Regions from separate parts of the Cobetia sp. D5 genome, predicted to be linked through region 1. Evidence: predicted binding sites of a transcription regulator. Region 1 holds the regulator's gene; each other region holds the start of a gene.
The links. Region 1 encodes sigma-54, which starts transcription at its own class of promoters, with help from an activator protein. Its sites were predicted from a motif close to TGGCACNNNNNTTGCTNT; they were not measured.
Positions count from the first base shown of each region.

Region 1 (10,343 bases):
CGGAGCCATCCATATGCACGGCCTGCTGGCCAGCGGCGTGATCTGAACTCCCGCGGGCGTTCGCTGTCTCTGTTCGACGGCAGATCGTCCCGGCAAGACGCCACCGCTCAACGCCCATCAGCGCCGTTCACAGGACAGCGTCAAGCATGCACGGAGTGCGAGGAGAAAGACCATGAGCGACACGAATTCCCTGAGCGAAGAATATCCGCAGGACATCATCGACCGCGCACGCCGCGTGCGTCTGCTGGCGCTGGATGTCGATGGCGTGCTCACCGACAACCGCCTGCACTACGATGCCAACGGTGTCGAGACCAAGTCCTTCCATGTCCAGGATGGCCATGGCCTCAAGCTGGTGCTGCGCAGTGGCGTTCGCGTCGCGCTGATCACCGGCCGCAGCTCGCCGATGGTCGAGCGTCGCGCCAAGGAACTGGGCATTCAGGATGTCATCCAGGGCCGTGAAGACAAGCTGGTCGCGCTGACCGACCTGTGCCGCGAGCACGGGATCGAGCTGGAAGAGGTCGCCTATTGTGGCGATGACCTGCCGGACCGCGAGGCCATTCGTCGTGTCGGTCTCGGCGTCAGCGTACCCAACGCCATGGCCTACGTGATGAGCGAGGCCAACTGGGTCACCTCACGCCAGGGCGGCGATGGCGCCGTGCGCGAGCTCTGTGACCTGCTACTCAAGGCACAGGGCCACTGGGCCTCGGTGCTGGATACTTACCTGCAGGAGTCGCGTCCCTGATGTTACGTCTGCCCCGCCCTTCTCCGCGTCTCTGGCTGATGCTGCTGTTGCTGCTCGTCGGTGGCGTGCTGGCGCTGATCGAGCAGCGCAACAGCCTGGAATCGACCGTCAACGTCGAGGTCGACAGCAGTGAGCCGGATTACTATCTCGACGGGGCAGACATGACACGCTTCGATGCGCGCGGCGTGGCGATCCAGTCCATGACCTCGCCGCATATCGAGCACACGCCAGGCGATGACGTGACCCGGGCGCAGACCCCGAAGATTCGCACCAACGACAGTGAAGACCGCCGCTGGTATGCCACGGGTGACAGTGGCGTGTTGAGCGCCGGCGGCGACACCTTCACCCTCGAGGGCAATGCCAGACTGCGCCAGCCCGATGACCGCTGGACCCTCGATACCGATGTCCTGCACTACAGCCGTGATCAGAATCGCGCCTGGAGTGACGTGCCGGTCGTGATCACCCAGAATGGCCAGCATGTCGAAAGCGACAGCTTCAGCGCCGACCTCTCCCAGGACTCCGCCGTGCTGCAGGGCCGTGTTCGCAGCGTCCTGCAACCCGGCACAGACCAGAGCGAGGCCAGCAAGGAAGCCGAGCGCATCGACTCGGGCGCCGACAGCACCACCTCCGATGATGGGCGCGTCAACAGCACCTTCGAGGCAGCGCCTGCCAGCAGTGAATGAACCCGCCGGGCTGGCCGTCACGCCATGACCCGCGCCGCAACACCTTCTTCTCTGCCGCTCGATGGCATCATTGCTCGGGCGGCGACCCCGTCATGCCAAGGAGCCACCATGACTTCCACGACTCGCAAGCCCTTGACGGCCTGTCGCCAGACCCTCAACAGCGGTGTCATGGCGCTCTGCCTGGCACTGGGCATGTCCACCTTCGCCCCGGCCGCCATGGCGCTGGACAGCGATGCCAGCCAGCCGATCAACATCGCCGCGGACGCCCTGTCACTCGATGACAAGGCCGGTACCGCCACCTACACCGGCCAGGTGGAAATGCGCCAGGGCAGCATGAAACTCGATGCCAGCCGCGTCGATATCAGCCGCGCCGGCAGCGGCGAGATCTCGCTGGTCAAGGCCACCGGCAAGCGTGCCTACCTGGAACAGCAGCCCGCGCCCGACGAGAAACTGGTCAAGGGCTGGGCCGACACTATCCGCTACCATGCACTGGAGCGCCGCGTGGAGCTGGTCGGCAACGCGCGTCTCGAGAAAGGCGATGACACCTTCGAAGGCGGCTACGTGGAGTACTTCCTCGACAAGCGCCAGGTGAACGCCAACAACAGCAAGACGGCACAGCAGACCGAAGGCGGTCGCGTGCACATGACTCTGACGCCGCGCGGCGCCAATGCCAGCAAGGAAAACTGAGTCATGACTGCTACTCCGCGTACGCTGAGCGCTCGCCATCTGGCCAAGGCCTACAAGGGCCGCAAGGTGGTCAAGGACATCTCGCTGGAGATCCGCCAGGGCGACATCGTCGGCCTGCTGGGCCCCAACGGCGCCGGCAAGACGACCTCGTTCTACATGATCGTCGGGCTGGTGCGCGCCGATGCCGGCAACGTCTCCATCGATGACAAGGACCTCTCCGCTGCCGCCATGCATCAGCGCGCACGCGCCGGCATCGGCTATCTGCCGCAGGAGGCGTCGATCTTCCGCAAGCTGTCGGTGGCCGACAACATCATGGCGATCCTGGAGACCCGCAAGGACCTGGATCGCAATGGCCGCAAGGCACGCCTTGAAGAGTTACTCGAGGAATTCAGCATCACGCACATCCGCGCCAGCGCCGGCATGAGCCTGTCCGGCGGGGAGCGTCGTCGGGTCGAGATCGCCCGTGCACTGGCCACCGAGCCGGACTTCGTGCTGCTCGATGAGCCCTTCGCCGGCGTCGACCCCATCTCGGTGGGCGAGATCAAGAGCATCGTGCGCCAACTGCGCGATCGTGGCATCGGCGTGCTGATCACCGACCACAACGTGCGCGAGACACTCGATATCTGTGATACCGCCTATATCGTCGGCGATGGCCAGATCATCGCCCACGGTGATGCGGACTCCATCCTGGCCAACCAGCAGGTGCGCGACGTCTACCTGGGCCACGAGTTCACGCTCTAGGGTCAGCGGCTGCGCTGAGTCCACCGGAGGCGAAAGCTTCAAAAGCCGCTGCGTGATTTTATCGCGTAGCGGCTTTTTCATGTCTGACATCAGACGCATGCATGACGTCCATACCACCTTGGTGGAAACATGGCATGCAAGTTGCTTGAATATTCACGGCAACCACTTGTCAGTGCCCCGAGTCACGGTATAGCGTAGTAAGCACGTTCCTTTGCCGTGAATTGACTGACTCCATGAAACCCACCCTGCAACTCCGCCTCGGCACCTCGCTGACCATGACGCCGCAGCTCCAGCAAGCGATCCAGCTGCTGCAGCTGTCGACGCTCGACCTGCGTCAGGAGATTCAGCAAGCCCTCGAGTCCAACCCCATGTTGGAGCTCGACGAGGACTACGAGTCGCTGGATGTCGTCGAGACACAGGATTCGAGCGAGATCTCCACTGCCGACTCCTCGAGCGAGATTCCCGAGGAATACCCCCTCGACAGTGACTGGTCGGACCTCTACCAGGACCACGCCGGTAGCCTGACCAGCTCCGGCAGTGGCAGCGGGAGCGAAGAAGGGCCGGACTTCGATCGCAATACCAGTGTCGAGAGCCTGCAGGACCACCTGCGCTGGCAGCTGGCGATGACCGACCTCGATGGCCGTGAACGCCAGATGGCAGAGAGCCTGATCGATGCCGTCGACGGTGCCGGCTATCTGAGCCTGTCACTCGACGAACTGGTCGATGGCCTGCGCGGCCAGGGCCTGCCCGGCCTCAAGGCCTCCGAGCTCGAGCAGGTATTGCTGCGTCTGCAGCAGTTCGACCCGACCGGCGTCTTCGCTCGTGACCTGCGCGAATGCCTGCTGCTGCAACTGGCACTGCTGCCGGATGATCTGCCGCTGCTGGCGCAGGCGCGCCGCCTGGTACGTCAATTCCTCGAGGCACTGGGCAACGATGACCGCAAGCTGCTCAAGCGGCGCCTGAGCCTTGACGATGACGAGCTGGACCACGTCATCCGCCTGGTGCGCGCGCTCGATCCGCGTCCGGCATCCGCCTGGGGCGAGCCCGCCAGCGATTACGTGATCCCTGATCTGCTGGTGCGCCATACCCGCCACGGCTGGCAGGTCGAGCTCAACCCGGAAGCACTGCCCAAGCTGCGCATCCAGCCGGAATACGCCGCGCTGATCAAGCGTGCCGACAAGTCCGCCGACAACACCTTCCTCAAGGACAACCTGCAGGAAGCGCGCTGGCTGATGAAGAGCCTGTCATCGCGCAATGACACCCTGCTCAAGGTCGGCCGCGAGATCATGGCGCGTCAGATCGACTTCCTCGAGCAAGGCGAGGAAGGGATGAAGCCGCTGATTCTGGCCAACATCGCCGAAGTGGTCGAGATGCACGAATCGACCATCTCGCGGGTCACGACCCAGAAGTACATCCACACCCCGCGCGGCGTCTTCGAGCTCAAGTTCTTCTTCTCGAGCCAGGTCGGTGGCAGCGGCAGTGGCGACGCCCACTCAAGCACCGCCATTCGTGCCCGCATCCGCAAGCTGATCGCGGAAGAGCCGGCCCGCAAGCCTCTCTCCGACTCACGGCTGGTCGATCTGCTTGCCAGCGATGGCATCGAAGTCGCACGCCGTACCGTGGCCAAGTATCGCGAAGCGATGGGCATCCCCTCCTCCAGCGAGCGCAAGCGTCTGGCCTGACGCGTCACCTGCGGCTGCCATGCCCCCTGCTCTCACCTCTACAATGGCAGCCGCCGCCAACCTCAAGCGCTGGATTGTCCGCTCATCAGCCTCTGACTTCGCGGGCAGTGGTGCGCCTGTCGCGTGCCCTGTAATCCCGGCAACCACTCGTCAATTACCCGTCATGGCCCATGACGGCGCGCAGAATGATGGTAAAAAACCGCCTTTCCGGCAGCGTCATTTACCGTCAATCGCATGTTTTTAAAGTCACTTTTGCGCGTATTGCACCTGGATGACACCCGAAGAACCTCCCGGAACGCCGCTTGCTCCACGCAATCGAAGCGCCTGAAAGGCGACGTACATGCAGGCATTGGCGACGAAAACCCGCCTTCTTGCGCGTCTTTCACGCACCACCCACCAGACGTGCCCTTGAAGTCCACTCCGATACCCCTCACTGAGTTGAAGACAAGCACTGAGCCACGATGCAGCGCAGCGTTGATCTTTGCGCAAAGCTTGGGCATTGTCGGTACAGACGCTCACGACATCTGATGCCACTGGCAAGGGTGCGAAAACATCGCCAGACGGTGGCCGTCAAGCCTGTTGCAGAGCGTCCGATCAGGGTTTGCTCGTAGTCAAAAAGGGTTACAATTGAATGGCAACCCGCTGGATAAAGGAGCGTGTCCATGCAAGTGAATATCACCGGGCATCATGTGGAACTTACCGATCCTCTCCGCGATTACGTCAACGAGAAGCTCGCTCGCCTCGAACGGCATTACGACAACATCACCAATGTTCAGGTGACACTGTCGATCGAGAAGGAGCGCCAGCAGGCTGCCTGCACCTTGCACGCGGCAGGCGCTGACCTCCACGCCCTGGCAGAAGACCCCAACATGTACGCTGCCATCGACGCGCTCGCCGACAAGCTGGATCGCCAGCTGGTCAAACACAAGGAAAAGTCCCAGGCTCGCTCTCAGGGCACCGGGACCCGTTGACCTTCCGCCATGACACTTGATCAGATCCTTCCCCCCGAGCGCACGCTGTACGGTGTCCCCGGGGGGAGCAAGAAGCGGGTGCTTGAATTCTTCAGCACCTTCATCGCACAGAACATTCCCAGCCTGGATAGCCAGGAAGTCTTCTCGCGCCTGATCGGGCGCGAGAGACTGGGGTCGACCGGCATTGGCCACGGTGTGGCCGTGCCCCATGCACGCAGCCCGCATTGCAAGACGCCAATCGCTGCGTTTCTGAAGCTCGGTGAACCCATCGACTTCGATGCCATCGACGGAGAACCCATCGATCTGCTGTTCGTGCTGCTGGTGCCTGAGGAAGCGGATGAGACCCATCTGACGCTGCTCGGGCAGGTCGCGGAATTGCTCAATTCCCCGACCAATCGCTCGGCCCTGCGCCAGGCAGACAGCCAGCGTGCACTCTTTGAGGCATTGACCCAAGCCATCGCCGAATTACCGGCGCGCTGAATGACAGGCCCGGACATCGTCCGGGCTTTCGTCTTGCTGGCCTCCCATCGGCCGATGTACAGCGCACTGATAGCGGGCAGCCTTCTGCCCCACCCCTGCATTCTTTCGACGTTGACCTCGCCCTTGGAGAGCACTTCATGAAGATCGTGATCATCAGCGGCCGCTCCGGCTCCGGGAAATCCATCGCTCTCCAGGCGCTGGAAGACATTGGCTACTATGCCATCGACAATCTGCCCGGCATGCTGCTGGCGCCACTGGTCGATCAGCTCGAAAAGGACAGCCCGGCGCGCCGGCGCATCGCGGTCTCCATCGATGCCCGCAACCTGCCGGAAGCCTTGACCCGCTTCCCCGAATTGCTCGACAACGTTCGCCAGAGCGGCATGGACGTGCAGGTCGTCTACCTGACCACCGATTCGCGAGTGCTGCTGGAACGCTACTCGGCGACCCGTCGTCGTCACCCTCTGACGCGCGACAACGACCATACCCTGGCCGAGGCCATCGAGATCGAGCAGAAGACGCTCGCTCCCATTCGCCAGAAGGCCGACCTGGTCATCGACTCGACCAACCTGAGCGTGCACGACCTGCGCTCGCGGATCACCGAGCAGGTCGCCCAGCACAGCTCCCGCCACCTGACGCTGACCTTTGAATCCTTCGGCTTCAAGCATGGCGTGCCGACCGACGCCGACATGGTGTTCGATGCCCGCTGCCTGCCCAACCCGTACTGGGACATCAATCTGCGCGGCGATACCGGTCGCGACGACAGCGTGGCCGAATTCCTGCAGCGCTACCCCACCGTCCAGGCGATGCATGACGATATCGCCGGCTGGCTGGAACGCTGGCTTCCCGCCTATCAGGACAGCAACCGCAGCTACCTGACGGTCTCCGTGGGCTGCACCGGCGGCCAGCATCGCAGCGTCTACCTGTGCGAGCAGCTGGCAAGCTACTTTGCCGAGCGCCTGCCTGAGGTACGCCTGCGTCACCGCGAGCTGGGCATTCATACCGCGCTGAGCAACGCGGGTGAGACGATTGGTCAGCAAGAGCATCAGCAGGAGCATCGCGATGGCCTCTCGTGAGCTGACGCTGACCAACCGCCGCGGGCTGCACGCCCGCGCTGCCACCAAGCTGGTCAATTGCTGTGCGCCCTATTGCGCAACAGTGATGGTCAGCCATGGCGAGCGACGCGCCAATGCAGCCAATGTGATGGCATTGCTGATGCTGGCCGCGCCCTGCGGCACCACGCTGCTGATCGATGTCGAGGGCGAACAGGCCGATGAGGCGATGCTGGCCATCGAGGCGCTGTTCGAGGCGCGTTTCGAGGAAGACGAATAACCGCCACTGACAGCGCTGTGCATTTGCGCTGTGCGCTCAGCCTTCCTCCCTCAGCCAGCTCGCTTCTTGGTCAACTATCTTTTCGGCCCGCTCTCTTATCGGCCAGCCCCCTCTGGCGGCCCCCTGGCAACACCATTAACTGCTCGCGCAGGATGCCTAGCGCCTGTTCCTGCACCGGTTCCTGCACCTGTCCTTGCGCCTACCCTTACACCAATCCCAACACCTATCCTTGCGCCTGGCAGCCATGCAACGCTGCTTTTTCGCCAGTAGCGGGACGCGGATTGTCCTTTCGATAAGAAACACTGTTTTCTTTTGTCGACGCGCCCCCCTACGCCAATGGTAGAATCAGCGCTGTCCTTCATGTCGACAGGGGAAGCCGACAGATGAGCAAGACGTCTCGTAAACTCAAGCCAAGACTTGATCGCCTGTCACAGGCGCTGGAAAGCGGCGAGCTGGAACAGGCAAGACGCATGCTCAATCGCGGCCTCGCGCCAGTGGACGTGGCCCACCTTCTGGAATCCTCGCCCCCCAAGGAGCGTAATCTGCTCTGGGAGCTGGTCGATGCCGATCTGCAGGGCGATGTCCTTCAATACCTTGGCGAAGACATCCAGACCGACTTCCTCAAGGACATGGACGCCGTCGACGTTCTCGCCGCCACCGAGAACCTGGAACCGGATGATGTCGCCGACATTCTGCAGCGCCTGCCGAATGCGGTGATTCTCGAAGTCCTCGACTCCATGGAGGCGCAAGAGCGCCTGCGCGTCGAAACGGTACTGTCCTTCCCGGAGGACACCGCCGGCGGCCTGATGAACACGGACACCATCACCATTCGTCCGGACATCACCCTGGACGTGGTGCTGCGCTACATCCGCCGCCACGAGCGCCTGCCCGACTCCACCGATACCCTGCTGGTCGTCTCGCGCCGCGATGAATTCATCGGTGCCCTGCCCATCAATCGCCTGCTGGTCTCTGACCCCGGCGTCACGGTGCGCGAAGTGATGGACACCGACAGCGTGGTGATTCCGGCCCTGATGCCGGAAACCGAAGTCGCCTCGCTGTTCGAGAAGCACGACCTGATCTCGGCACCCGTGGTCGGCGGCGATGGCAACCTGCTGGGTCGTATCACCATCGATGACGTGGTCGACGTCATCCGTGGTGACGCCGAGCACCAGGTGATGTCGATGGCGGGGATGGATGAGGACGAAGACACCTTCTCTCCCGTGATGCGCACCTCGTGGCGCCGCGCCGTCTGGCTCGGCATCAACCTGCTGACCGCCTTCATGGCCTCCGCCGTGATCGGCATGTTCGAAGGCACCATCCAGAAGATCACCGCGCTGGCCGTACTGATGCCCATCGTCGCCAGCATGGGCGGCATCGCGGGCTCTCAGGCACTCACCGTCCTGATTCGCGGTATCGCGCTGGGGCACGTCAAGAGTGGCAATGTCCGCTGGCTACTCAAGCGCGAGGTCATCGTCGCGGGGCTCAACGGCCTGTTATGGGCCGTGGTGGTGGCAGGCATCGCCATCGTGTGGTTCGGGGATGTCCAGCTAGGGGCCATCATCGGCGCCGCGATCATGATCAATCTGTTGATCGCCGCCGTGACAGGCACGCTGCTGCCGGTACTGCTCAAGAAGCTCAATATCGATCCTGCCCTCTCCGGCAGCGTGATATTGACCACCGTGACCGACGTGATCGGCTTCATGGCCTTCCTCGGGCTGGCGACCTGGCTCTATCTGTAACACCCCCGACGGGTTCCAGTGACTGCTTTAGAAACAACACGGCCGCTCCCATGGGAGCGGCCGTGTTGTTTCTCGCCTGTCGCGCGATCAGAGAAGCCTCAGCGATCAGCCTTCCAGCTCTTCGTCTTCGCCTTCGGTCATGCCGGCGACGGTCATGCCATCGATCAGCCAGCTACCGCTGTGGATGCTGCCACGCGTATCGACATCATCGCCGACCGCCAGCAGATTGGCCGCCATGTCGCGCAGGTTGCCGGCAATGGTGAATTCCTCGACCGCATGCTGGATCTCGCCGTTCTCGACCCAGAAACCGGAGGCGCCGCGAGAGTAGTCACCGGTGACGCCATTGACGCCCTGGCCCATCAGCTCGGTCACCAGCACGCCGGTGCCCATCTGCTTGAGCATCTCATCGAGCGAGGTCAGCGGCGCGGTGATGCGCACGTTGCGCGCGCCGCCAGCGTTGCCAGTGGTCTGCATGTTCAGGCGACGGGCGCTGTAAGCGCTCAGCATGTAGCTCTGCACCTTGCCGTCGGCAAAGTAGACATTGTCACGCGTCGCGACGCCATCGTTGTCGAAGGCGGCGCTGGACATGCCACCGACTTCCCGCGGCTTCTCACCCAGCGTGAACCAGTCGGGGAACAGCGGCTGACCCAGGCTATCGCACAGGAAGCTGGACTCACGGTACAGCGAGCCGCCGGCGATGGCAGACAGGTAGTGACCGACCAGCCCGGCCGACATCTGCGGGTCGAACAGCACCGGCATGCGACCCGTCGCCACCTTGCGCGCATTCAGGCGCGCCAGCGTACGGCGAGCGGCTTCACGCCCCACCGACTCGGGAGAGCGCAGGTCTGCCGGATTGCGCACGCTGGTGTAGTCATAGTCACGCTGCATGCCCTGTGCATCCTTGGCGATCAGCATGCATGACATCGAGTGGCGGCTGCCGCACTGGCTGGCCAGGAAGCCATGGCTGTTGCCATAGACCTGCACGCCTTCGCCACTGGAGAAGCTGGCGCCCTCGGACTGCGCGATGCCCTCCACTTCAAGCCCGGCACGCTCACAGGCCAGCGCCAGGTCAGTCGCTTCATCGACGCTGATCGCCCAGGGGTGATGCGCCTGGAGATCAGGGAAGTCGGTGGCCATCAGCTCGGCCGGCGCCAGACCGGCAAAGCTGTCTTCGCCGGTATAGTGCGCGATGGAGACCGCCTTCTCGACCGCGGCACGAATCGAGTCGCTGCCGGCATCGGAAGATGTCGCGCTGCCCTTGCGATTGCCGAGATAGACGGTCACGCCGA
Region 1 covers NZ_CP142020.1:806,882-817,224, reverse strand. The annotation lists gene U0O11_RS03450 (KpsF/GutQ family sugar-phosphate isomerase) at 1-46, shown strand, start outside; gene U0O11_RS03445 (KdsC family phosphatase) at 173-742, shown strand; gene lptC (LPS export ABC transporter periplasmic protein LptC) at 742-1,425, shown strand; gene lptA (lipopolysaccharide transport periplasmic protein LptA) at 1,534-2,112, shown strand; gene lptB (LPS export ABC transporter ATP-binding protein) at 2,116-2,853, shown strand; gene U0O11_RS03425 (RNA polymerase factor sigma-54) at 3,087-4,535, shown strand; gene hpf (ribosome hibernation-promoting factor, HPF/YfiA family) at 5,198-5,506, shown strand; gene U0O11_RS03415 (PTS sugar transporter subunit IIA) at 5,516-5,986, shown strand; gene rapZ (RNase adapter RapZ) at 6,124-7,059, shown strand; gene U0O11_RS03405 (HPr family phosphocarrier protein) at 7,046-7,315, shown strand; gene mgtE (magnesium transporter) at 7,699-9,054, shown strand; gene pmbA (metalloprotease PmbA) at 9,160-10,343, opposite strand, start outside.

Region 2 (10,343 bases), 350 kb from region 1:
CCAGCCACGCGGCTGTTCCAGACGCTTCAAGTAGCCCATGCCGAGATTGTTCATCTGACGGCGCGTCCAGCTGGCGCGGCGCTGGATATAGGCCGAGGGCTTGCCGGCATTGAAGCGGATCGGGTTGGGCAATACCGCCGCCAGCAGACTGGCCTGGTAGGCGGAAAGGCTGGCGGCATCGGTATTGAAGTGATGCTCGGCTGCGGCCTCGACGCCGAAGACCCCCGGCCCCCATTCGGCGACATTCAGGTAGACCTCGAGAATGCGCTCCTTGGGCCAGATCATCTCGATCAGGATGGTGAACCAGACCTCCAGCCCCTTGCGCACCCAGCTGCGCCCGTTCCACAGGAAGACATTCTTGGCGGTCTGCTGGCTGATGGTACTGGCGCCACGCAGACGCTCACCGGCCAGCCGTGCATCGATGGCCTTGACGATCTGATCGACATCGAAGCCGTAGTGATCGGGGAATTTCTGGTCTTCCGAGGCGATCACCGCCAGACGGGCATTGTTGGAAATCTGCTCCATCGGCACCCAGTCATGCTGCAGCGCCATCGGCTCGCCGGTGACCAGGCCATAGCCCCACTTCTCCAGCATCACCATCGACACCGGCAGCGGCACGAAGCGCAGCAATACCACCAGTCCGATGCAGGCCACCATCCAGCAGGCGACGACCTTGAATGCCCACACCGCCAGCCAGCGCAGACGCTCCATCGGGCGCATGCCGGCACGCGGCGCCGGACGGCGTGTCGCCCCGCGCCGCACACCCGCCACACGCTCCGTGCCTTCCTGCCTGCGTTGCTGTCCTCGTGCCATCCCTTGCCGTCCCCTGTCGTGCGTGTCGTGGCTCGCCGCCGAGCCATTGTCGTGTCAGCCACTGCTTCCTGGTGCCTTCGAGTGTACCAGAGCGTGCCGGTGGCTCCTGTGAAAACGACAACGCCCCTGCCGGAGCGGCAGAGGCGTTGGACGTTGCGGGAAGCTGCTGTCAGTCGGCAGGCATCAGCCCTGCAGGCGCACGCTGGCGTAGGTCGGCTCACCGCGCGCATTGGCCAGTGCCAGAATCGCCGAGGAGACGGGGGACTCGCTGGCCGGTTGCAGGGGCGCGTTGCCAACCATGCTCTGGCCGATCGACTGGTGCAACAGCCCTTCCAGACTGGCGACACCGGTCAGCTGGTGATCGCCATCGGCGCGACACGGCACCTCCAGCACGCTGACACTGCGCTCGCCACCGATGCGCTCGTCACGCGGCGGCATGCCGAAGTACTCGCGGTAGCACTTGGAGAAGTGCGGCGTGGACACGAAGCCACAGGCCGAGGCCACCTCGATGATCGACAGCGCCGTCTGCTTGAGCAGCTGACGCGCGCGGGTCAGGCGCAGCTTGAGGTAGTAGCGCGACGGCGAGCAGTGCAGATACCGCTGGAACAGCCGCTCCAGCTGACGACGCGAGACATCGACATAGTGCGCCAGCTCGTCCAGCCCGATGGGCTCTTCCAGATTGGCCTCCATCAGCGCGACGATTTCCAGCAGCTTGGGCTGGGTGGTGCCCAGCACATGCTTGAGCGGCACGCGCTGCTGGTCCTGCTCGCCACGTACGCGATCGCAGATGAACATCTCGGAGATGCCCGCCGCCAGCTCGCGGCCATGCTCGCGACCGATCATGGTCAGCATCATGTCCATCGGCGCGGTACCGCCGGAGGCCGTGGCGCGGTCCTGATCGATGGAGAACAGTCGTGTGGTCAACGGCACGCGCGGGAAGGCTTCCTGCATCGCGGCCAGACACTCCCAGTGGATGCTTGTCTCATGGCCTTCGAGCAGCCCCGCCTGGGCCAGCGCCCAGCTGCCGGTGCAGACGGCACCCAGCTTGCGGCCGGCACGCGCCTGGGCCTGCAGCCAGCTGACATGCGGACGATGCACGGAACGCTGGATGCCGACGCCGCCGCACACGATGACGATATCCAGCGGCGGGCAGGCCTCGGTGGAGGTATCGGGCGTGACCTGCAGGCCATCGCTGGCACGCACGGGGGCGCCTTCCAGCGTCACGGTATACCAGCGGTACAGCTCGCGTCCGGCCAGCTGATTGGCCATGCGCAGCGGTTCCACCGCCGAGGCCAGCGAGATGAGCGTGAAGCTGTCGAGCAGCAGGAAGCCGATGGTCTGTGGCTGGCGCGTCTCGCCGGCCATTCCTGCAGCGGATGAGTGAGCTTCGTACGGGCGGGCGAAACGGCCACTGGTCAATGCCATGAGGGGAGTCCTTCTCTATATCTGCTTGAGTGGCAGACCGGGGCCTCGTGGTGCCCTCTCCCGTGGCCTGATGAGGCCGGCGGGGGTCCGCAGTATTATCGTTATTGGGTCTCAGCAGGGAGCGAACCCTGAGGGGTCGGCTCCAGCAGCGACGACATCGGCGATCGGTCCCATCAGGGGGAGGTCAATAAGCGACCTCTGCAATTCCGATAGCGTCAGGGATGTCGTGATTCACTGCCTGGACGTCGTGCGTTGTCCACCTCTCGACAGTAAACCATCGCGCCTGCCTGGCGCAGTGACTTTATCGCCGCTGTGCAGCAAATCATCGTTGTCGTACGGCACAGAATAACGCCTGAATTGGCTACCACTGACGCAGCATAAGCAAACGCCACCAGAACGGGCTTTCATGCCTTGAGGTTCTGAAAAACGCCGCTTCTCATGACGAAAAAACGACAGTCCCGCTATCCATCAATCGATAGCGGGACTGTCGTTTCTGTCTTTCACGCAGTGTCTCTGCTCGGCGAGCGATCAGCTGCGATTGGCACTGTCATACCTCAACGCCTGAGGCTCACCTCAAAGCAGGTGCTTCGCATGCTTTTCATTTCTACCGGCGACCACACTCACACCTCAAAGGAGGTGTTTCGCGTGTCTATTCATCTCTACCAGCTACCACACTCACACCTCAAAGGAGGTGTTTCGCGTGGTAGGTCAAATGCTCATCGATGAAGCTGGCCATGAAGAAGTAGCTGTGGTCGTAGCCGGGCTGACGACGCAGGACCAGCGGGTGGTCCAGCTCGGCGCAGACCGCCTCCAGGCGCTCCGGCTTGAGCTGCTCCTCGAGGAACTGATCACTCTCGCCCTGCTCGACGAACAGTTCCTGACGCGCGGCGCCGCTCTTGCTCGCCTGCTTGACCAGCTCGCAGGTGTCCCACTGCGCCCACTGGGTGCGGTCATCGCCGAGATAGCCGCTGAAGGCTTTCTCGCCCCACGGGCAGGCCATCGGATTGACGATCGGCGCGAAGGCCGAGACCGAACGATAGCGGCCAGGATTCTTCAGCGCGCAGATCAAGGCGCCGTGACCACCCATGGAGTGACCGGAGATCGACTCACGCTCGCCATCCACCGGGAAGTGACGCTTGACGAGCGCCGGCAGCTCGTCGGTGACGTAGTCATACATGCGGTAATGACGTGCCCACGGCTCGCGGGTGGCATTGACGTAGAAGCCTGCGCCACTGCCGAAATCGTAGCTGTCGTCCTCGCCGTCCAGATTGACGCCACGCGGACTGGTATCCGGGCAGATCAGGGCGATACCCAGCTCGGCGGCCTTCTTCTGTGCACCGGCCTTCTGCATGAAGTTCTCGTCGGTGCAGGTCAGCCCCGACAGCCACCACAGCATCGGTACCGGGCCATTCTCGGCCTGGGGTGGCAGATAGATGGCGAACACCATGTCGCAATCCAGGCTGCCGCTGCGGTGACGGTAACGCTTGAGCCAGCCGCCATGCACCTTGTTGGCGCTGACCAGCTCGAGTTGTTCGGTCGCGGTCATCATGCTCTCCCTTGTGGTATCGCGTCATGAAAACGGCGTCGGCAAGCCGACGCCGTTTCGCGTTCCAGATCTCACCGGGCAACACGCTTTCGCGCGTTGCCCGGCGGCAGCTCAGCCCCGGATCAGAAGCTCAGCACGGTACGGATCGACTTGCCTTCATGCAGCAGATCGAAGGACTCGTTGATCTTCTCGAACGGCATCTGGTGAGTGATGAAGTCGTCCAGGTTGATCGCGCCGCTCATGTAACGCTCGACGTAACCCGGCAGTTCGGTACGGCCCTTGACGCCACCGAAGGCGGAGCCCTTCCAGACGCGCCCGGTCACCAGCTGGAACGGACGGGTGGAGATCTCTTCACCGGCACCGGCGACGCCGATGATGATGGATTCGCCCCAGCCCTTGTGAGCGCACTCGAGCGCCGCACGCATGACGTTGACGTTGCCGATGCACTCGAAGGAGTAGTCGACGCCGCCGTCGGTCATGTCGACGATGGCTTCCTGGACCGGCACGGACAGCTTGCTCGGGTTGACGAAGTCGGTGGCGCCGAACTTGCGGGCCAGGTCGAACTTGTCTTCATTGATGTCGATGGCGATGATGCGCGACGCCTTGGCCATCACCGCGCCCTGGATGGCGGCCAGACCGATGGCGCCGAGGCCGAAGATGGCCACGGTGGAACCCGGCTCGACCTTGGCGGTGTTCATGACCGCACCGATACCGGTGGTGACGCCACAGCCCAGCAGGCAGATCTTGTCCAGCGGCGCTTCCTTGGACACCTTGGCCAGCGAGACTTCCGGCACCACGGTGTATTCAGAGAAGGTCGAGGTGCCCATGTAGTGGTGCAGCATCTTGCCATCGAGAGAGAAGCGCGAGGTGCCGTCCGGCATCAGGCCGCGACCCTGGGTGGCACGCACGGCGCTGCACAGGTTGGTCTTGCCGGAGAGGCAGAACTTGCACTTGCCGCATTCCGCGGTGTAGAGCGGAATGACGTGGTCGCCCGGTACCAGGCCAGTCACGCCCTCGCCCACTTCCTCGACGATACCGGCGCCTTCGTGGCCCAGCACGGACGGGAACAGGCCTTCCGGGTCTGCGCCGGACAGGGTGAACGCATCGGTGTGACAGACGGCGGTATTGACGATGCGTACCAGCACCTCACCGGCCTTCGGCCCTTCGACATCGATCTCGACCAGTTCCAGCGGCTTGCCGGCTTCCAGCGCAATCGCAGCACGTGATTTCATGAATCTCTCCTAGTGAGCATCAATAGCGGTAAACTGGCTGCCAATCTCATGCCCCCTGGTGTGGTGGTGATCACCACGGAGGCCACCCTGAAAGGTAGCAGCACCTGACAGGTTGCATGGATGAGTCGCCCGAGGGACTCCCGACGCGACAGGCACTGGGCTCGTCCTTGCGGTTCATCCTTGCGGGCTTGGCATGGAGCACAGTCTACGCAGTCATGCGGGTGGGATTAAGCCGTCGGCACTCAGATGATTATTGCCACTCAACAACAATGAAAGAGGAGCCAGCATGCAGCGCTGGGACCGTATCGAAGCCTTCGTGGAAGTCGTCAGAATCGGCTCATTTTCCGGTGCCGCCCGTCATCTCGGGGTGTCCAGCTCACATGTCAGTCGTCTGATCAGCCAGCTGGAAGCCCAGCTCGATACCCAGTTGCTCTACCGCACCACCCGTCAGACGCGCCTCACCGATGCCGGACAGGTGTATTTCGAGCACTGTCATCACCTCTTCGATGGCTTCCGCGCCGCCGAACAGGCCATCGGTGACTTTCATGCCCGCCCCAGCGGCGTGCTCAAGCTGACCAGCGCCACCACCTTCGGCGAGCGCTACGTCGCGCCGCTGGTCAACGACTTCCAGCTGCTGCACCCGCAACTGGAAGTGCAGATGCACTTCACCAACCGTCCGGTGGAACTGATCGACGAGGGCTTCGACGTCGCCATCCGCATGGGCGTGCTCAAGGACTCCTCGCTGATCGCAAGGCGGCTGGTGGACCGCCGCGAATTCGTCGTCGCCTCGCATGACTACTTCCAGCAGGCGCCGCGCCCGCACACCCTGGCCGAGCTCTCCAGTCACCGCTGTCTGGCCGGTTCCAAGCGCGAGTGGCTGTTCGAGGTCGAGGGCCAGCGCCGCGAGGTGCGCATCACCGGCAGCTGGCAGGCCAACTCCGGTCCGGCGCTGCTGGACGCCACGCTCAAGGGCCTCGGCCTTGCCCAGATTCCCGACTATTACGTCGCGCCCCATCTGGCCAGCGGCAAGCTGATCTCGGTGCTGGATGAGTACCAGGTGCGCGATACCGGGGTGTGGATCGTCTATCCCCGCCACCGCCACCTCTCGCCCAAGGTGCGCCAGTTCGTCGACTTCATGGTCGAGCGCTTCGAGGGCGGCATCCCGGGCCTTGACGCATGACGCGCCGCCGCGGATGAGCTGCCGAATTGATGAACGAACAAGTTGATGAGCGGATAAGTTGATGAGCCGACGAACGACAGACGGGCTGCCAATCGGCAGCCCGTCTGTCATTGCACTCACCATGCTCATCAGCGGCGTCAGGCGCGCTGCGCCCCGCTGCCTGGCACCGCCTCGGGCAGATGCACCGGCGGCGCCTTGACCAGCAACTTGCTGGCCACGAAGTAGACCAGCGCCCCCAGCAGCGAGCCGGTGAACCAGCCGTAGTCGTAGAACCAGGAAAGCCCGGGCTGCGAGAAGCTGATCACCGTCAGCCCCACCGGCACGAAGAAGGCGATGAAGCCCGCCGGATTGAAGGCCGGATAGGTGCTGCCATCCAGATAGAGTGCCGGCAGATCAAAGGACTGACGACGGATCACGAAGTAGTCGACGATCATGATCCCCGCGATCGGCCCCAGCAGACTCGAATAGCCCAGCAGCCAGTTGGAATAGAGGCTCTCGAGACTCACGTCCGAGACGATCCAGCCCATCTTCTTGATCAGCTCGAAGCCCATCAGCAGCACCCCGACCAGCCCGGTCAGCAGCACGCCGCGCGTCTGGTTGATCAGCTTCGGCGCGATGTTCTGGAAGTCATTGGTCGGCGAGACGATGTTGGCCGCGGTATTGGTGGAGAGCGTCGCGATGATGATCAGCACCATGGCGATGGCGACCCAGCCGGGGCTGTCGATGCGACCGATCAGGTTGACCGGGTCGGAGATGGTCTCGCCCACCAGCGAGCTGGACGCCGCGGTCAACACCACGCCGAGCGCCGCGAAGAAGAACATCGTCAGCGGCAGACCGATGATCTGACCGAAGATCTGGTCCTTCTGGCTCTTCGCGTAACGACTGAAGTCAGGAATGTTCAGCGACAGCGTCGCCCAGAAGCCGACCATCGCGGTCAGGCCCGCCATGAAGTAGCTGGCCACGCCATCGCCTTCGGGACGATTCGGCGGCTGGGCCAGCAGCTCGCTGATCGAGGTATGCGGCAGCGCCCACACCATCAGGCCGACGCCCACCGCCAGCAGCAAGGGCGCGGAGAGTGTCTCCAGCCACTTGATGGATTCCGCGCCGCGAATCACCACGAACAGGTTGAGCGCCCAGAACACGAAGAAGCCGATGACCTCGCCTACCCCGCCCAGCGCCTTCCAGTCGGCCGAGAGGCTCGACAGCAGCAGGTGGATCGCCAGGCCGCCGAACATCGTCTGGATACCGAACCAGCCACAGGCGACCACCGCGCGAATCATGCATGGCACGTTGGAGCCGATGATGCCGAAGGAGGAGCGTAGTACCACCGGGAAGGGAATCCCGAAGCGCGTGCCGGGGAAGGCGTTGAGGGTCAGCGGAATCAGTACCACCAGGTTGGCGACCAGAATCGTGAACAGCGCCTCGCCGACGCTCAGGCCGAAGTAGGCGGTCAGGACGCCACCCAGGGTATAGGTCGGCACGCAGATCGACATGCCGACCCACAGTGCGGCGATGTTCCAGCGCGACCAGGTGCGCTCGGCACTCCTGGTCGGCGCGATATCCTCGTTGTAACGCGGGCTGCGGGCGACATCCTGTGCCACCACCAGCTCGATCATTTCCTCATTGCTGCGCACCATGTGCGAGCGCGTCTGTGTCGGGGCCATGAGTCCTCACCTATTCAGCTGTTGTTATTGTTGAGGGTGATGCACTGCGCTTGCCTTGTGTCACTTGTCGTTTCCTGTCTTCCTCACCTTCTCCGTCGCTTTCCTGACTCCTCTTCGCACCTCCCCGTTCGGCACACTTCTTCAGGCACACTTCATTCGGCACTGCATGCAGAAGATTCTGATGCAGAAGATTCTGCGGCAGACGAATCTGCGGCAGACGAATCTGTGGCAGGCCGTGTAGAAGAAACACCTTGCGCAGTTAACGTGCAAAACCCTGTGGCAAATCGCATGCCGCCGGCCGGATTATTGCCGATAAATCAAACCTGTCTTGCAAGACAACTTGAGATGCAATGGCGCGTATTTTCATGCATGACGCCTGTCAGGTGGCGACAAGCCGTGTTCGCGCCAACTGTCAGTATGGTCAGGTTCCAAGCTGGTGCAAGGCGGTCTTGCGCAATGCCCCCACAAACGGTCACAAGCCACTGTTGTGCATCGTCTTTTCCTTTGAAAATCGCGTGAACCATGCTGATTATGCAGGCACCACAATGGTGAAATATGGCCTTTTCTTGAATAAAAACTCTTTGATAACAACAAGATAAATCCACAAGACTTTATTTGACACTTCATCTTGCCGAACGCGGGAACACTGTCTAATGTTCATTAAGCTGACTGGTGAGACAGGATTTAAATCGGACCTTTCCTGACCCACGATGCCTGCCAGCGGCATGCAGACTTGCCAGGCAGGCGGCGTGTTTTTCCTGGAGCCATTTCGCGCTATCCCTGCCCACCCGTTCAGTCCACCAGCACTCATTGAAGACAACAACAACCGGCGCCAAGCGCCCGATGAGGAAGACATGTCGAACGATTCCCGCATCTCCTATACCGAGGATGCCGGCAAGCTGCGCTGCGCCGTCATCCAGATGGGACTCAACGTCTCCACCGACCTCGAGCCCGCGCAGATCCGTGATGCCATGAACGAGGCCCACCTGCCGCTGATCGACCGGGCCGGTGAGGCAGGCGTCAAGATCCTGTGCTTCCAGGAAGTCTTCAATCAGCCCTATTTCTGCCCGAGCCAGGATGCCAAGTGGTATGCCGCCGCCGAGCGCGTGCCCGACGGCCCCACCGTCACGCTGATGCAGCAGTACGCGAAGAAGCATCAGATGGTGATCATCGTGCCCATCTACGAGGAAGTGCAGCCGGGGGTGTACTACAACACCGCCGCCGTCATCGATGCCGACGGCAGCTATCTGGGCAAGTATCACAAGACCCACATCCCGCAGGTGGCGGGCTTCTGGGAGAAATTCTTCTTCAAGCCGGGCAAGTCCGACTGGCCGGTCTTCGACACCGCCTACGGGCGCATCGGCGTCTACATCTGCTACGACCGCCACTTCCCGGAAGGCTGGCGCGCATTGGCGCTCAACGGCGCCGAGATCATCTTCAATCCCTCCGCCACCGTCGCGGGCCTCTCCCAATATCTGTGGGAGCTGGAGCAACCCGCCTCCGCCGCCGCCAATGGCTGCTACATCGCCGCCATCAACCGCGTCGGCCATGAACAGCCCTGGGATATCGGCGAGTTCTACGGCTCCTCCTACTTCGTGAATCCGCGCGGCCAGATCGAAGCCCAGGCCAGCGCCACCGAGGATGAGCTGCTGATCCACGACCTCGACATGTCGATGGTGCGCGAGGTGCGCAACAACTGGCAGTTCTTCCGCGACCGTCGCCCCGATGCCTATACCCGCCTCACCGATGGCGAGTGACGGACTGACGACCCGCACGACAACAACAAGACGACCTGACACTCAATGCCGGACAAGGCCGCGCGATGCGGCCGGGAGAGATTCATGGCAATCCTGATCAAGGGCGGCAGCATCCAGACCCACGAAGAGCGCTACACCGCCGATGTGCTGTGTGACGGCGAGACCATCACCGCCATCGGTACCGACCTGGACGTCCCGGACGACTGCGAGGTGATCGACGCCAGCGGCTGCCTGGTGATGCCCGGCGGCATCGACCCGCACACCCACATGCAGCTGCCCTTCATGGGCACCGTGGCCAGCGAAGACTTCCAGACCGGCACCGCCGCGGCACTGGCCGGTGGCACCACCATGATCATCGATTTCGTGATCCCCTCCCCCCAGCAACCGCTGATGGAGGCCTATCACACCTGGCGCGAATGGGCCGAGAAGTCGTGCTGCGACTACAGCTTCCACGTCGCCGTCACCTGGTGGGACGAGAGCGTCAGCCAGGACATGGCGACGCTGGTCGCCGATTACGGCGTCAACAGCTTCAAGCACTTCATGGCCTACAAGAACGCCATCATGGCGCCGGACGACACCCTGGTCTCGAGCTTCGCACGCTGCCTGGAGCTGGGCGCGATTCCCACCGTGCATGCCGAGAACGGCGAGCTGGTCTACCACCTGCAGCAGAAGCTGCTGGCCGACGGCATCACCGGCCCGGAGGCGCATCCGCTGTCGCGCCCGCCG
Region 2 covers NZ_CP142020.1:456,465-466,807, reverse strand. The annotation lists gene mtgA (monofunctional biosynthetic peptidoglycan transglycosylase) at 1-711, opposite strand, end outside; gene U0O11_RS02085 (GlxA family transcriptional regulator) at 997-2,178, opposite strand; gene fghA (S-formylglutathione hydrolase) at 2,921-3,784, opposite strand; gene U0O11_RS02075 (S-(hydroxymethyl)glutathione dehydrogenase/class III alcohol dehydrogenase) at 3,907-5,016, opposite strand; gene U0O11_RS02070 (LysR family transcriptional regulator) at 5,303-6,196, shown strand; gene U0O11_RS02065 (NCS1 family nucleobase:cation symporter-1) at 6,334-7,860, opposite strand; gene U0O11_RS02060 (hypothetical protein) at 8,211-8,459, shown strand; gene U0O11_RS02055 (nitrilase-related carbon-nitrogen hydrolase) at 8,715-9,617, shown strand; gene hydA (dihydropyrimidinase) at 9,702-10,343, shown strand, end outside.
Region 2: U0O11_RS02065 (NCS1 family nucleobase:cation symporter-1) is a predicted target of sigma-54. The motif match lies at 8,113-8,130, and genes of this name have one in related genera.

Region 3 (10,343 bases), 850 kb from region 1:
GCGAGGAATGCGGCGTGCAGGGTGAGTTCGTACGGTTCGGCAAGCGTGACGTTCCCTATCGTGATCTGCCCATCCACGGCAAGCGGGTCACTCTCTGGGTGGTCCGCCGCCGATACACCTGCCGGGCCTGCAAGACAACATTCAGGCCCCAGCTACCGGAGATGGTGGACGGATTCCGTATGACACTGCGGCTGCATGAGTACGTGGAGAAGGAATCCTTCAACCACCCCTACACCTTTGTGGCGGCACAGACCGGCCTGGACGAGAAGACGGTGCGCGACATCTTCAACGCCCGCGCCGAGTTCCTGGGGCGCTGGCACCGCTTCGAGACGCCCCGCATCCTGGGCATTGACGAGCTATACCTGAACAAGCGCTACCGCTGCATTCTGACCAACATTGAGGAGCGAACCCTGCTCGACCTGCTGGCCACCCGCCGCCAGGACGTGGTGACCAACTACCTGATGAAGCTGAAAGACCGGCAGAAGGTCGAGATCGTCAGCATGGACATGTGGAACCCCTACCGGGCAGCGGTCAAGGCTGCGCTGCCCCAGGCCCGTATCGTGGTCGATAAGTTCCATGTGGTGCGCATGGCCAACGATGCCCTAGAGAGAGTGCGCAAGGGCCTCAGAAAGGAGCTGAAACCGTCCCAGAGCCGGACTCTCAAGGGAGACCGGAAAATCCTGCTGAAACGCGCTCACGAAGTCTCAGACCGGGAGCGCCTCATCATGGAGACCTGGACAGGCGCGTTCCCGCAACTGCTGGCCGCCTACGAGCACAAGGAGCGCTTCTACGGCATCTGGGACGCCACCACACGGCTCCAGGCAGAAGCCGCCCTGGACGAGTGGATAGCCACCATCCCGAAGGGCCAAAAGGAAGTCTGGAGCGATCTGGTCAGGGCAGTGGGAAACTGGCGCGAAGAGACCATGACCTACTTCGAGACGGACATGCCCGTCACCAACGCTTACACGGAGTCCATCAACCGACTGGCCAAGGACAAGAACCGTGAAGGGCGCGGTTACTCCTTCGAGGTGATGCGGGCACGAATGCTCTACACCACGAAGCACAAGAAGAAGGCACCGACTGCGAAGGTCTCTCCTTTCTACAAGAAAACCATCGGTTACGGACTGCCGGACTTCGCAGAGGAACTCAACTACGGAGTCGATCTATCAACCATCTGAGGGTGGTATCAGATTGATGGGGTGAAGGTGCCCCATCAACCATTAAATCCGTATACCCAAGTTGTCCAGCACACAGGCCAGCGGCGCGTCTCCCCAGGTGGCGTGCGCGCCGTTGATCAGCTCCCGGGTCTGGCGCAAGGCGCGCCGGGACTGGGTATGCACGTCCTCGGCCAGTGCCTGCACTTCCTGTGGCGCATGACGAGCGGCGCGAGTCAGGCGTGCGCTCTGCATCTGCAGATAACTCAATTCCTGGGCGAGGGTGTCGTGCAGTTCCGCCGCCAGATGTCGACGTTCGTTCTTCAGTGCCTGATCCACCGCTGCCTTCCTGTCTTCAGCGTGACGCGCCTGTTGCTGCTGATGCAGTGCCAGGCCACGGCTCAGGGCATCGATGGCGGCGCTCGCGAGCCTCGATTCGAGGGCTTCGGCGGCCGGCTCTCCAAGCCACAACCAGTCATCGCCTGTCGCCTGGCTGTCAGTGGTGTGCGTGAGGGCGATCAATACCCCGTGGGGCTTGCCCGAGACAGCTAGCGGCTGACGGCTGACGTGCGCGTCGTGAGCAATCTGGCTGACGATCTCCAGCAGGGTCTGACGCGTCTTTGCGGGCAGGGCGAGGCCAGTCGGCGCGATCACCTCATGGCGTTGCTGATCGACCCCGCGATGCAGCACGCAGCTCTCGACAGGACGTGAGCAAGCCTGAGTGCCGGCAATCTGCTGGCTGAAGAGGCCCATCCTCTCTCCCTGAAGTTCCCCCCAAAGCTCTCGCAGCAGCTCTCCCAGCAATGATGGCAGCGTCTCCGTGAGGTCAGCGCAGGTGGCGATGCGCAGGGTGATGGCGTCGAGCTTGGGCGTCTCGCGTCTCGCATCGCCGGGGGAGGAGTGCAGTGGGTCGTCGGCTCGGCGTACATCAACCAGGGCGGCCGCCGTTCGTGCAGCAGGCACCTTGCCTTCCTTCCCTGCGCCGAGAATGACTTGCATGCGAGCTCCTCTCTCTACTTCCTGCTTCGGGGTTCTTTCTTCGGGCTTGCGATGTCGCGTCAGCAAGCTTGATGAGCAAGCTTCATGCCAGTGAACGGCTTACCCCTTCATGGGTACCTCTCTTGATGGATTGTCGCGATCTCCACTGTGAGTAAATTTAATTCACCATGAAGAACGTGGTGCGTCGCAGAAGGGGATATGCACCATCCAGGCACATCGGGGAGCTGCTTCACCCCATCACGCGTGCAACGCCGGACCCACTTGCCATGACCACAAGAGGTATCACCACGATGGAGCTTGCAGTCGAGATACCCGCTGCCACGCCGTGCCAGCCGTATCGTTATCGAATACCCGGGCTGGATGCGCTGGCGCTTGAGCTGTCGCCGGGGGACAGCGTGCAGGTGTCATCCGTCGATGGTGCCCAGGCCTGCGAGTGGCTGTTATTGCCGCCAGGGGGGCCGGGAGGGAGAGCACGGGGTGGCACAAGCTGGAGGGGCAGAAGTTGCAGAGGCAGAAGCTGGAGAGCTTGCAAACGCAGTCGATGGACTGACACTCGCGCGCTACGCCAGCATCACCTGTCTGGAAGAACATGCCTTTGCCAGCCAGCCACAAGGGGCAGAAGAGGGTAAGGCCGAGCAGGTGCGAAGCCCGTTCACCCAGCAGCGTCTGGCAGCGCTGGGAGTCGCGCAGGTGCCACTGTCGCAGTGGCAGCGCTTGTCAGTGGCCGGGTTGCCGGCCGAGATTCGCTGGCCGCTGGAAGCGCCTGCCGCGCGCCTGATTCTGTTGGCCCCCGGTGATGACATGTCGATCGATGGTGAGCATCTGGCCACCGAGCTTGAGGTCGCGCACTTTCAGAGCGTGCCCGATCAGGAGCAGTTACCCGTCCCCCTGGCGTCGATCAAGCAGGAGCGGCGAGTCGCGGCGGGCACGGTCGAGGTCTATGAGGTCAAGCAGGGCGAGTGGATCCAGATCATCGATGTGGCGGGTCGCCAGTGCTCCGATTTCGTGGCCTTCGATGCCAATGCCTGGGCGCAGGGGGAAGAGCTGGGGCTGGACGCCGGCGCCACGCGCAGCCTGTCCGGTCATTGCATGCCCAACCCGGGGCTCTACTCCGTGTTCTTCGATCAGCACCTGCATCCGATGCTTGAGGTCGTGCAGGACACGGTGGGGCGCCATGACAGCTTCATGCTCGCCTGTTCGCCGCAGTATTACGAACACCACGGCTACTTCGGCCACGATAGCTGCACGATCAATTTCAACAACGCCCTGTCGGCGTCGCATGGCATTCAACAGCGTGCCAGCTGGCCGGCGATCAACTTCTTCTTCAATGCCTATGTAGAGCCTTGCGGCACCCTGGCGGTGGATGAGCCCTGGTCGCGCCCCGGCGACTACGTGCTGCTGCGCGCCGACCGTGACCTCATCTGCGCCTCATCGGCCTGTCCGGATGACATCGACGCCGCCAACGGCTGGGTACCGACCGATATCCAGGTGCGCATCTACGCCGCTGAACATGATTTCCCCCGTGGGATCGCCTATCGCAATCGGCCCGAGGAATTGCCGCGCATGACACTGCCCACCGCCTTTCATCCCTGCACCTCCGCCTTGACCAAGCAGTTCATCGACTACCACGGCTACTGGCTGGCCACGCATTACGAAGGGTGGGGTGCGCGGGCCGAATATCTGGCCTGCCGCGAGCGGGTCGCGATGATGGATCTCTCGGCGCTGCGCAAGTTCGAGGTCGCCGGCCCCGATGCCGAACGCCTGCTGCAATACGCATTGACCCGCAATGTACGACGGCTCTCCATCGGCGAGGTGGTGTACTCGGCCATGTGTCAGGAAACCGGCGGCATGCTCGATGACGGCACCTTGTTCCGCATGGGCGAACAGACCTTCCGCTGGATCTGCGGTGACCCGGCCAGCGGCCAGCGGCCAGTGGCTCAGGGAGCTTGCCCAGCGCCAGGGCTATCGCGTCACGGTGCGTGACTCCACCCATCAGCTGCACAACATCGCGCTGCAGGGACCGAAGAGTCGTGAGGTGCTGGCGCCGTTGATCTGGAATGCGCGCACCCAGCCTGAGGTGGAAACGCTGGGCTGGTTCCGCTTCATGATCGGTCGTCTGTCGGGACCGGATGGCATCCCGCTGATGGTGTCGCGCACCGGCTATACCGGTGAGCTCGGCTATGAAGTCTGGTGTCATCCCAAGGATGCCCCGGCCGTATGGGAAGCGATCTGGGCGGCGGGTGAGCCCCATGGCATCGCGCCGCTGGGACTGGATGCCCTCGACATGCTGAGAATCGAGGCGGGGCTGATCTTCGCCGGTCATGAATTCTGCCCGCAGACCTCCCCCTATGAGGCGGGCATCGGCTTCACCGTGCCGATGAAGAGCAAGGAGGATGACTTCGTCGGGCGGGCAGCGCTGCAACGCGAGGCGCCGGAATCACGGCATCGCGTGATGGGTCTGAAGATGCACAGCAGCGAGTTGGTCAGCCACGGCGATCTCGTCTATCACGGCCGCTATCCGGTGGGCGTGGTCACCAGTGCCACCCAGTCGCCGCTGCTCGATCGCTCCATCGCGATGTGCCGCCTGGCACCGGACTTCGCAAGCCCGGGAACCCAGCTTGAGATCGGCCAGCTGGATGGCCATCAGAAGCGCCTCGCCGCCGAGGTGGTGACATTGCCCTTCCATGACCCGGAGCGCCTCAAGGTGCGTAGCTGATCTCACTGCCAGGAGGGGAAGCATGAGAGGTGAGTCGCGCGCAATGACTTGCGTATATGCAGCGCCCTGCAAGTCATCTCACGGTGCATGCCGTGGCCGGCATGCCTCAATAACGCCCATCCTCCTCGCAGGGAAGGCTTCATGGGCTTCATATCTGAAGAGGAGTCCTCGGTTTCAAGAATGATGCAGTAAAAACAACGAATTGCTGAGGGTGGCCGATGAGGGTCATCTGGCATGTCGCTTGCTTTATCCAGCAGGTCCCCTTGAAAAACAACAACAACCCCCGGACGGGCAGTGCCGCTTGCACAGTGAGGCGCGCTGATCCACAAGCTCCGGTAAAGGAGAAAAGACGATGGATGAAAAGACGTTGCAAAGCATATTGGATATGCATCAGGCGATGAACATCGAGGTGTTCTATTGGTGGTGTACCGCCATCATGTTCCTGATCCATGCAGGCTTTCTGGCCTATGAGATCGGTGCCTCACGTTCCAAGAATGCCTTGGCATCCGGCATGAAGAACGTGCTGACGCTGGCCTCGATCATCCCCGCCTTCTACTTCGTGGGCTGGTGGATCTACAACGCCTTCCCCAACGGGCTGATCCCCATCGAGGCGTCCGCCGCTCTGCCGTGGAGCGCGAGCATGCGTCCGGACGCCGATGACATGGGCACCGGCATCTTCTTCGCCGCCTTTGCCCTGTTCGGCGCGACTACCGGTTCCATCCTGTCGGGGGCGGTGATCGAACGCATCCGCCTGGGGGCCTTCCTGATTCTGGCGGTGATTCTCGGTGCCGGTGTCTGGATCATGGCGGGCGCCTGGGGCTGGCATCCGGATGGCTGGATGCTGCACAAGCTGGGCTACCACGATGTCGGCGCCGCCGGTGTGGTGCACGCCGTGGCCGGCTTCTTCGCGCTGGGGGTGCTGCTCAATCTGGGCGCGCGCATCGGCAAGTACAGTGACGATGGCAAGCCGCAGGTGATCGCGCCGCACAACATGCCGATGACCCTGATCGGCCTGATGCTGATCATCGTCGGTTTCTTCGGCTTCCTCGGCGGCTGCATCATCTTCAACACCGGTGACATCGGCTGGACCACCATCTACGGCAATCGTACCAACCTTTCTGCCTTCGCCTTCAATACCCTGATGGGCTTCGGTGGCGGCGTGATCGGTGCCTATCTGTCCTCGCGTGATCCCTTCTGGACCATGTCCGGTGCGCTGGGCGGCATCATCACCGTCGCGGCGGGGCTGGATCTCTACAACCCGGGCCTGGCCTTCGTGCTGGCGGTCACCGGTGGCGCCCTGATGCCGAAGATCGGCGCACTGCTCGAGAAGCGTGGCCTGGATGACTCCGTCGGCGCCTTCGCGGTGCATGGCTTCTGCGGCTTCTACGGCGTGGTACTGGTGGGCATCTTCGCGGCCGGCTTCCCGAATGTCGGCGAAGGCGTGCCGGACGTCTCCTTCACCGGCCAGCTGACCGGCGCGGTGGTGATGGCGCTGACGGGCTTCATTCCGGGCTGGGGCGTGGCCTATCTGCTCAAGAAGTTCAACCTGCTGCGCGTACCGCCGCATGTCGAAGTACTGGGGCTGGACCTGTTCGAAGTCCCGGCCAAGGCCTACCCGGAGAGCATGGCAACCGAGTCATCTTCGAGTGTGCCGGCACGTTCCGGTGGGGTGGTCGCGGCGCCGATGGACAAGCGCCCGGACATCAGCTGAGCCCTGGTAGCTGAGTCCCGGTGCACCTTCTGAAGGGGCCGGTCTGTCGAGATGATGTCGAGATAAGCGCTGACTGGCCCCGTTATTGCAGTACTGGTAGACCGAACCGATATCCGCTTTCGCAAGGAGTCTTGCAATGGAAACTGTCGATACTGTGGTACACGCAGGCAACTACGCCTTCTTCTTCAGCAACTCTGGTGCCGTGGCGGTGTGCCTGCTGGTCGCCGCTGGCGTCTGCATTGCGCTGAGCGCCAACATCCTGCGCCACGAGAAAGCGTCCTTCGAGAGCAAGAAGACGCCGTGACCCTCAGGGCATCAAGACCGGCATATCAAACGCCGCAGCGCTCAGCGCTGCGGCGTTTTTGATAGGTGCCATTGCACCCGATTGGCTTTGCGCGAAGAGAGTGTGGCGTGCGTCACGCAGTCGTCACCTGAGAGCTTGATAATGGCGGCCCCTCAAGGTGGCACTCATGGAACGCGCGATAGCATGAAACTGATTCATCTGACCGATACCCATCTGGTCGCCCCTGACAAGCGACTTTACGGGCTGGACCCGCGTGCACGGCTGGCGGCTGCCGTCGCCGATATCAATCTGCACCACGGCGATGCTCAGGGTGTGATCATCAGCGGTGACCTGACCGATCGCGGTGAGCCGGCCGCCTTCGAGGCGCTGCGTGAGGTGCTGGAAGAACTGTCGATGCCGTATTTCCTCGGCATGGGCAATCACGATGCGCGTGAGACTCTGCAGGCCGCCTTCCCGGAGCTGCCCTGTGATGACGGAGGCTTCGTGCAGTATGCGCATGCCTTCGGCCCCGGCACCGATGATTGCGTGCTGGTGATGCTCGATTCGGCCGTCGCGGGGGAGCATGGCGGTCTGCTGTGTGAGTCCCGCCTGGCGTGGCTGGATGCCTGTCTGGCTGCGCATCACGATCGCCGTATTCTGCTGGCGCTGCATCATCCGCCCATGGCCCTCGGTATCCGCTACATGGATGGCATCCGCTTGCAGAATTCACAGGCGCTGCATGACGTGATCCAGCGGCATGGCAACGTCGAGCACTTGCTGTTCGGGCATGTGCATCGTCCGGCCAGCGGTGTCTGGCGAGGGCTCTCGTTCTCGACCCTGCCGGGCGTCAATCATCAGGTCGGGCTGGATCTGGTCTCCGCGGCGGATTGTCTTGCAGGCAGTCATGAGCCGCCGGCCTATGGCGTGCTGATGATAGGCGAGGAGCAGATCGTCAATCACCTGCACCTCTACATGGATGACAGTCGCCGCTATTTCTTCCACGACACGCTCGAGGCCGCCCAGTCGCTGGAGGCGCTCGATGAATTGATCGCTCTGCAGCGCGATGAGCGGATTCCGACTCGCGAGCGCGAGCCGTTGAGCAATACCTTGCAGGCAGCTGAGGCAGCAAAAGAATGAACAAAGCGTTATATGTCTTTGATTTTGATGGTGTGATTGCCGACAGCCTGACACTGTGCCTCAAGGCCTGTGCGCATGCGGCGCACCTGGAAGGGCGGACGATCGTGCTGGAACGCGACAGCTGGGAGTCGCTGGACAACGTGACCTTCGAGGAGATGGCGCGTGTGCAGGGCTTCACGGGCGAGGCCGTCGCGCGCTTTGCCGCGCATGTCTTTGCCTATACCCGCCAGGCGGCGCCGCCGGCGGTCTTCACCGGCATGCGCGAGGCCTTGTCGGCACTCGCCGAGCAGGGCGACGTCATGGTGCTGTCGGCCAATCACAGCGAGATGATTCGTGCCACGCTGGCCGCCGCCGGCCTGGCGGATTGCGTGTCACAGGTGCTGGGCGGCGAGATCGCGGGCAGCAAGGGGGCCAAGCTGGCGGGTCTGTTGGCAGCGCCGCAAGTGGCGGTGGAGCGCAGCTGGATGGTGGGCGACGCCGTCAGCGACATTCGCGCCGCGCACGAGGCAGGGTGTCGTGCCGCTGCGGTCAGCTGGGGATGGCAAAGCCCCGAGCGACTGGCCAGCATGGCGCCGGAGCGGGTCATCGCGCAGCCGCAGGCGCTGACATCACTTTGCGATCTGCCAAGCAGCGACAGTCGCGAAGCGGTATAGAGCCTGAGCAGGGCCGGCCGCAAGGCGCAGGCCTTTGCGCACGCTTGCTCTGATTCATTCATGCACTGGTTCACTCATGCACGTGTGAGCTGCTGCACGTGTGAGCTCCTGCACGAGTGAGCTGTTGCACGTGTGAATTGATAGAACGATGCCGCCGAGTCGTGTCATGACTCGGCGGCATCGTTGCCTGGAGGATCACGCAGCTCGTCGTCTCAGACGGCTTGCTCGCTCAGACGGCTGCTGACTGAGATGGCCTGCTCAGGCGTCGTCAGTCGCGAGCTGCTCGGCGGTGGCTGTCTCGCCGCCTGCTTGTCTGGCGCTCTTGTCGGGCTGCGCCAGGAAGGCTTCCAGCGAATCATCCATCGCGTCGAGCCAGGGCGTGTGATGGCGCGGGGCCATGGTGCCGGTCATCAGCGAGCGGTAGGAGTAGTCACGGAAGGTCATGATGTTCTCGTGCTTGTGGTGCTCCCACTCGAGGAAGGTGCGATTGACGCCGTCGATATCGAAGCTCGGATAATCCGTCTCCGAGATCAGTGACTTCACGTAATCACCCTGGAAGAGGATCATTGATTCATCGCTGTCCAGTGTCTCTTCCCTGTCACGCCATGCCTGACTATCCGCCTGCATCGCCTCGCGGCTGGGCAGCGCGATCTCACCGAGAATCACGTCACGCACCCACCATGCCTGGGCGTCGAACATGTTGAAGGTGTACCACTGGTCCTGCATGCCGAGGTAGAACATGCGCGGATTCTCTTCCCAGGCAGCGCCCTTGTAGAGACCGAGCGGCCACATGCGATTGCCCGTCTTGAGGCGCAGTGGCTCATCCAGGAAGGGGAAGTGGTGGAGGTAGCCGGTACACAGGATGATGGCATCGATCTTCTTGCTGCTGCCATCGCGGAAATAGGCCGTGTCGCGGTCCACTTTCAGCAACAGCGGCTTCTCTTCCCAGTTGTCCGGCCAGGCAAAGCCCATCGGGGCGGTGCGATAGCTGGTGGTGATGCTGCGAGCGCCATACTTGTAGCACTGTGAACCGATATCTTCGGCAGAGTAGCTGCTGCCGATCAATAGCAGGTCCTTGCCCTTGAATTCCAGCGCGTCGCGGAAGTCATGAGCGTGCAGAATACGGCCATTGAACTGCGAGAACCCCGGGAATTCCGGCACGTTGGGGGTCGAGAAGTGACCTGATGCCACGATGACGTGATCAAACTGCTCCTGAACGACCGCATCGGCCTGCAGGTCATGGACACTGACGGTGAACTGCTCGCGGGTGTCGTCAAAGCTGACGTGGCGCACCGGGCAGTTGAAGCGGATGTACTTGCGCACGCCTGCCTTCTCGACCCGACCCTTGATGTAGTCGAAGACCACCGCACGTGGCGGGTACGAGGCGATGGGATGGCCGAAGTGCTCCTCGAAGGAATAATCCGCGAACTCCAGACATTCCTTGGGGCCGTTGGACCACAGGTAGCGATACATGCTGCCGTGGACGGGTTCACCATTCTGATCGAGACCGGTGCGCCAGCTGTAATTCCACAGACCACCCCAGTCACTCTGTTTTTCATAACAGACTATCTCGGGAATATCGATACCCTTGTCAGCGGCAGATTGAAAGGCGCGCAGCTGTGCCAGGCCACTCGGCCCTGCGCCAATGATCGCAATGCGTTTTGTCATGGGTATTTCCTGTTGAGACTGT
Region 3 covers NZ_CP142020.1:1,653,920-1,664,262, forward strand. The annotation lists gene U0O11_RS06980 (ISL3-like element ISPpu12 family transposase) at 1-1,178, shown strand, start outside; gene U0O11_RS06985 (histidine kinase) at 1,221-2,153, opposite strand; gene U0O11_RS06990 (DUF1989 domain-containing protein) at 2,631-4,136, shown strand; gene U0O11_RS06995 (aminomethyltransferase family protein) at 4,060-4,869, shown strand; gene U0O11_RS07000 (ammonium transporter) at 5,222-6,580, shown strand; gene U0O11_RS07005 (hypothetical protein) at 6,717-6,884, shown strand; gene U0O11_RS07010 (phosphodiesterase) at 7,068-8,000, shown strand; gene U0O11_RS07015 (HAD family hydrolase) at 7,997-8,653, shown strand; gene U0O11_RS07020 (NAD(P)-binding domain-containing protein) at 8,912-10,321, opposite strand.
Region 3: U0O11_RS07000 (ammonium transporter) is a predicted target of sigma-54. The motif match lies at 5,100-5,117, and genes of this name have one in related genera.